2 regions of the Streptomyces sp. NPDC006458 genome follow, and region 2 is predicted to be linked to the other one. Evidence: riboswitches for the same ligand, from Rfam matches in the RefSeq annotation. Region 2 holds a riboswitch; the other holds the start of a gene.

Region 1 (3,261 bases), on a different contig from region 2:
GGAGCCGGGGCGCAGCCCGGCGCGGGTCTCCGTCAGCGGCAGCTCGGTGATGCCGGGGACCAGCTCATGGGCGTCGCGCAGCAGCTCGTACACGCCGCCCGCGGTGACCGTGGTGTCCCAGCCCAGCTCCTCGCTGGTGGCCCCGACGACCAGTTCGCCGTTCTCGCGCGGGACGAGGTAGACATGGCTGCCGCGCACCACCGCGCGGACGGTCCGGTTGAGGAAGGGCGCGTACCGCTTCGGCACGGTCAGCCGCAGCACCTGCCCCTTCACCGGCCGCACCGGCGGCAGCAGGTCGTCCGGCACCCCCGCCAGCTGCCCGCTGCGACTGCCCGCCGCGAGCACGACCTGTCCGGCGCCCAGCAGGACGCCCTCGTCCGTGAGGACGCCGGTCGCGCGTCCGCGCTCCACGACGAGCCGTTCGGCCCACTCCCGGTGGAAGCGCACCCCGGCCCGTTCGCAGGCCGCCACCAGCGCAGCGGCCAGTCGCCGCGGGTCGATCTGGTGGTCGCCGTCCACCCGCAGCCCGCCGCGCACCCCCGGCGCCAGCATCGGCTCCAGGCGCCGGCACTCCCGCCCCGACAGCCACTGCGAGTCCAGCCCCGACTGCTGCTGCAGGGCGTGCAGTTCCCGCAGATGAGCCCGGTCGTCGGCGTCCAGCGCGACGGCCAGCGTGCCGCACTGCCGGTAGCCGAGGTCGTGCCCGGTGAGGTCGGTGAGCTCGGCGGCGAAGTCCGGGTAGCGGCGCGCCGAGGCGAGGTTCAGGCCGAGCAGGGTCTGCTCGCCGTAGTGCAGTTCGGTGACGGCGGCCAGCATCCCGGCCGCCACCTGCGCGGCTCCGCCGCCCGGTTCGCGGTCCACGACGACCGTGCCGAAACCCCGTTGCGCGGCCCGCCAGGCCGTGACCAGACCGATGATGCCGCCCCCGACCACGAGGACGTCTGACGTACGCGACATGGGCGTCCAGCCCCTCCCTTCGCCGGCATGACCCGGATCAGGTTCGTACGGTCGGAGGCCGCCCGCCTCCCTCTCAGCCCGGTGCGCCGGGCTCCCGCGAGTGCTTTACGTTGGCCCCACCCTAGCTGTTGGTCCGGCGCATCTGTAAGGGAGCCCTTCGCCCATGGCACGCCCGCCCGTCCCCCACCCCAACCCTCGGACGAGGGACTCCGCCCCGCCCTGTCGATCGCTCGACGGTCTGGTCCTCTACCCGGTGGCCGACCAGGCACCGGGACAGGTCGGGACCCGCACCCGGTTCGCGTACCACGAGGAGAACGGCGAGATCTGGGCCGACTACGCCGGGGGCGATGTCGTACGCGGGCATCTCGTGGGTACCCGGGAGGGGGACCGGCTCGACTTCCGGTACGTCCAGCTCAAGCGCGACGGCGCCACCTCTTCGGGGCACTGCGTGTCGCTGGTCGTGGAGCTGCCCGACGGGCGGATACGGCTGGAGGAGAGCTGGGAGTGGGAGTCGCAGTCGGGCAGCGGGACGAGTGTTGTGGAGCAGGTCACGGAACACGCCCCCTGACTGACGGTTTGTCAGTTGTCTATGGTGATCAGGTGAGCGAGCAGACGCAGGAACGAGGAGTGTCCCCGGTGCGGCGGGTCGTCGTCGTGGGCGCGGGCATGGCAGGCGTGCAGACCGCGGTCGCGCTGCGTGAGCAGGGCTTCCCGGGCGCGGTCGTGCTGATCGGCGCCGAGCCCCACCAGCCCTACGACCGTCCGCCGCTGTCCAAGGCCGTGCTGCTCGGCACCGCCGAGGGCTCCGCGTTCGACGTCGACTTCGAGGCCCTCGACATCGAGCTGCACCTTGGCCGCGAGGTCCTCGGTGTGCGTCCGGGCGACCACGAGCTGGACACCGCCGAGGGGCCGGTCCCGTACGACGTCCTGGTACTGGCGACCGGCGCCGAACCGATCCGGCTGCCCGGCACGGAGGGTGTCCGGGGCGTGCATCTGCTGCGCACCCTGGACGACGCCGAGCGGCTGCGGCCCGTGCTGGCCGACCAGCACGACATCGTGGTCGTCGGCGCGGGCTGGATCGGCGCCGAGTTCGCCACCGCCGCGCGCGAGGCGGGCTGCGCGGTGACCGTCGTGGAGGCCGCCGACCGGCCGCTGGCCGGTGCCCTGCCCGCGGAGGTCGCCGCCCCGATGACCTCCTGGTACGCCGACAGCGGCGCCGAACTGCGCACCCACGCGCGCGTGCGGCACGTCGAGCCCGGCGAGGTCGTCCTCGACGACGGCACCCGGCTGGCCGCCGGAGCGGTCGTCGTCGGCATCGGAGCCCGGCCCGCCACCGCGTGGCTCGCGGGTTCCGGCATCGAGCTGGGGGAACACGGGGAGGTTTTGGCCGACGCCCATCTGCGTACCTCCGCCCCCGACGTCTACGCCGTCGGCGACTGCGCGTCCTTCCCCTCCGGGAGATACGGCGAGCGGCTGCTGGTCCACCACTGGGACAACGCCCTCCAGGGCCCGCGCACGGTCGCGGAGAACATCATCGGCGCCCAGACGGGCGAGGCCCCGGCCGTGTACGACCCGGTGCCGTACTTCTGGTCCGAGCAGTTCGGCCGCTTCGTCCAGTTCGCAGGCCACCATACGTCCGCCGACACCCTCCTCTGGCGCGGCGACCCCTCCGGCCCCGCCTGGTCGGTCTGCTGGCTGCGCGAAGGCCGCCTCACCGCCCTCCTCGCGGTGGGCCGCCCCCGCGACCTGGCCCAGGCCCGCAAACTGATCGAAGCGGGCGCCCACATGAACCCCGAGCTGCTGAAAGACCCCTCCCGCCCCCTGAAGGCAGCAACAGCAGCACCCTGACCGCCACGCAGCCACACCACCCCCCATCCCCGACGCCCCAAGGCCCCGCCCCCCAAGGGGCGCGGGGAACTGCGCGAAAAACCCACGACGAACCGCGCCCCCTCAAGCCACCCCAGGGGCCATCACCCCCAAGGGGCGCGGGGAACTACGCGAAAACCCACGACGAACCCCGCACCCACAAGCCACCCCAGGAACCCCCCACCCCAAGGGGCGCGGGGAACTGCGCGAAAACCCACGACGAACCCCGCACCCACAAGCCACCCCCGAGGGACACCGCGCACGGCGCGAGAACGACACCACCCCCCACCCCCACCCCGACACCCACAGCCACGCCCAATCGCCACCCAATCAGCGAAGCGCCTACGCTGGGAGGCGTGACCGAGATTGACACAAAGATCGACGCTCTCGTCCCCGCCTGGCTCACCCTCCCCGACATCGCGGAAATGCTCGATGTCG
Region 2 (3,261 bases):
GTTGAAGAAGACATGGGCGAGCAGGATCGCCCACACGGTGGTGTCGAGCCGTACGCCCCACAGCTCGTCCAGCAGCCCGCCCCGGCCCAGGACGGCGAGGAAGGCGGTGCCGACGACCACGGTCGGCAGCACGAACGGCACGGTCACCACCGCGCGCAGCGCCTGTTTGCCGGGGAAGTCGAAGCGGGCGAAGACATAGGCGCCCGGCAGGGCGATCAGCAGGGTGAGCGCGGTCGAGGCGAGCGCCTGCCAGGCGGTGAACCACAGCACATGGCGGATGCCGGGGTCGGCGAGAACCTCGCCGAGCCGGCCGAACTGCCAGGCCCCGTCGACCCTCAGTCCGCGCTCGACGATCGCGACGACGGGGTAGGCGAAGAACAGCCCGAAGAACGCGACGGGCAGGGCCATGAGCCCGAGCCGCGCCGCGTTCCTCACGCGGCCTACTTCACTACGAGCGAGGTCCATGACTTGACCCAGTCGTCACGGTTCTCGGCGATCTTGGCCGGGTCCATGGTCTCGGGGTCCTTCGCGGCCGGGCCGTACTCGGTGAACTCGGCGGGCACCTGAGCGTTCTTGTTCACCGGGTAGACGAACATGTTCAGCGGCATGTCCGCCTGGAACTTCTCCGAGATCAGGAAGTCGATCAGCTTCTTGCCGCCCTCGGCGTTCTTCGCGTTGCTCAGCAGGCCCGCGAACTCGATCTGCCGGAAGCAGGTCCCCTCGGCGACGCCGGTGGGCGCGGTCTTCGGCTTCGGGTCGGCGTAGATCACCTCGGCGGGCGGCGAGGAGGCGTAGGAGACGACGAGCGGCCGCTCGGCCTTCGCGGCCTTGCCGCCGGCCGAGCCGGAGAACTCCTCGTTGTAGGCCTGCTCCCAGCCGTCGACCACCTTGACGCCGTTGGCCTTCAGCTTCGTCCAGTAGTCCTGCCAGCCTCCCCCATCGCCGTAGCGCGCGGCCGTGCCGAGCAGGAAGCCGAGGCCGGGCGAGGAGGTGGAGGCGTTCTCGGTGACGAGGAGGTTCTTGTACGCCGGCTTGACCAGGTCGTCCAGCGAGGCCGGCGGGGCCAGCTTGTGATCGGCGAAGTACTGCTTGTCGTAGTTGACGCAGATGTCGCCGTAGTCGACGGGCGTGACCCGGTGCTCGTCCTTGTCGAGCTGGTAGTCCGCTCCGACCTGGTCGAGGCCCTGGGCCTCGTAGGACTGGAAGAGGCCGTTGTCGAGCGCGCGCGACAGGAGGGTGTTGTCGACGCCGAAGAACACGTCGCCCTGCGGGTTGTCCTTGGTCAGGATGGCCTTGTTGACGGCCTGGCCCGCGTCGCCGTCCTCAAGGACCTTGACCTTGTAGCCGGACTCCTTCTCGAAGGCGGCGATGACGTCCTTGGAGACGGCCCACGAGCTGTGGCTGACCAGGGTGACCGTCTTGGAGCCCTGGCCGTCGGAGCCGGAGCCGGCGTCGGACGATCCGCACGCGGACAGCGTGATCAGGCCGAGGCCGACGGCCGCGGCGACGAACGTCTTGGTGTGCACTGGATTCCTCCTGGGATGGACCAGGAAGAGACGCGGCCCCGCCCGGGACCCCCTGCGGGGTGCCCGGGCAGGGCGCAACAGCTTGAGTGATGACCGAACTTCCTACCCAGAATGACCTGGGCGAGGTTCAGAGGGTCTGCGGCCCGATTGCCGCACTCTCAGCGCTGTGGCGCTCCCCTGTCGGAATATGAAGATGTGACTTCCGTTGTCGGACGCAGCCAGATTATCGCTCGGTGGCCGCCAGCTGACCACAGGCCCCGTCGATCTCCTGACCACGGGTGTCCCGGACAGTGACCGGCACCCCGTGCGCGGCGATGGCCTCCACGAACGCCTTCTCGTCCTCGGGCCGCGAGGCGGTCCACTTCGATCCCGGCGTCGGGTTCAGCGGGATCAGGTTGACGTGCACGGGCTTGCCCTTGAGCAGCCGGCCGAGGCGGTCACCACGCCAGGCCTGGTCGTTGATGTCCCGGATCAGGGCGTACTCGATGGACAGCCGGCGCCCGGACTTCTCCGTGTACTCGAAGCCGGCGTCGAGCACCTCGCGCACCTTCCACCGCGTGTTCACGGGGACGAGCGTGTCGCGCAGTTCGTCGTCGGGGGCGTGCAGGGAGATCGCGAGCCGGCACTTGAAGCCCTCGTCGGCGAACCGGTGGATCGCGGGCACGAGCCCGACGGTCGACACGGTGATACCGCGCTGCGAGAGCCCGAGCCCGTCAGGGGCCGGGTCGGTCAGCGCCCGGATCGCCCCGATGACGCGCTTGTAGTTGGCGAGGGGCTCGCCCATTCCCATGAAGACGATGTTGGACAGCCGCGCGGGCCCACCGGGAACGTCCCCGTCCCGCAGGGCGCGCATCCCGTCCACGATCTGGTGGACGATCTCGGCGGTGGAGAGATTCCGGTCCAGTCCGGCCTGTCCGGTGGCACAGAACGGACAGTTCATCCCGCACCCCGCCTGCGAGCTGATGCACATGGTCACCCGGTCCGGGTAGCGCATCAGCACGGACTCGACGAGCGTCCCGTCGAACAGCCGCCACAGCGTCTTGCGGGTGGTCCCCTCGTCCGTCGACAGATGCCTTACGACCGTCATCAGCTCGGGGAGCAACGCCTCCCGCAGCCTGTCTCGGGAACCGGCGGGGATGTCGGTCCACTCCTGCGGGTCGTGGGCGTACCGCGCGAAGTAATGCTGCGAGAGCTGCTTGGCACGAAACGGCTTCTCCCCGACCTCGGCCACCGCCTCCTTGCGTTCGGCGGGCGAGAGATCGGCGAGATGCCGCGGCGGCTTCTTGGCTCCGCGCGGCGCGACAAAGGTGAGTTCTCCGGGCTTGGGCATGGTCCTACCAGTGTCGCAGATCGTTATGAGTGGCCTGCGATGTGAGGACCTCGCCGTTGCGTTCAAGGGCCTTGCCGGAATCCGCGGCCACGAGATCGCCTGCGGACGTGACCGTGCCACGCGGCCTACGTGGTCTGCTCCAGCAGCTGCTTGAGCAGCAGCTCGTCCCGTGGCAGCTCCTTGCGGACCTGCGGGCGGACGACGAGGGGCAGCAGGACCTTGCCCAGGCCATGGCCCTCGAAGTCGATCTCGATCGTGACGCGGGAGCGACGTCCCTCGTCGAGCGGCTCGATCGAGCCGTGGGTGCGCGGCCTGACAGGGCCCTCGACTCCGTGCAGGTCCCAGCTGTACGGAGGGTTGAGCATGTCGAACTCCACGGTCATCGGGAACTCGCGGGTGCCGATG

The links. A riboswitch is a leader RNA that binds a small molecule or an ion and turns the genes downstream of it on or off. The one in region 2 is predicted to bind thiamine pyrophosphate.
Region 1: another riboswitch for thiamine pyrophosphate. It lies ahead of thiO (glycine oxidase ThiO); the one in region 2 lies ahead of ABZZ79_RS26030 (thiamine ABC transporter substrate-binding protein).

What each region holds. Positions count from the first base shown of each region.
Region 1 covers NZ_JBEXPR010000008.1:8,457-11,717, reverse strand. Annotated here, with positions in the region: gene thiO (glycine oxidase ThiO) at 1-957, opposite strand, end outside; TPP riboswitch at 955-1,065, opposite strand; gene ABZZ79_RS12760 (hypothetical protein) at 1,121-1,525, shown strand; gene ABZZ79_RS12755 (FAD-dependent oxidoreductase) at 1,558-2,805, shown strand; gene ABZZ79_RS12750 (Rv2175c family DNA-binding protein) at 3,180-3,261, shown strand, end outside.
Region 2 covers NZ_JBEXPR010000020.1:82,617-85,877, reverse strand. Annotated here, with positions in the region: gene ABZZ79_RS26035 (iron ABC transporter permease) at 1-465, opposite strand, end outside; gene ABZZ79_RS26030 (thiamine ABC transporter substrate-binding protein) at 441-1,526, opposite strand; TPP riboswitch at 1,608-1,715, opposite strand; gene rlmN (23S rRNA (adenine(2503)-C(2))-methyltransferase RlmN) at 1,750-2,856, opposite strand; gene ABZZ79_RS26020 (SRPBCC family protein) at 2,982-3,261, opposite strand, start outside.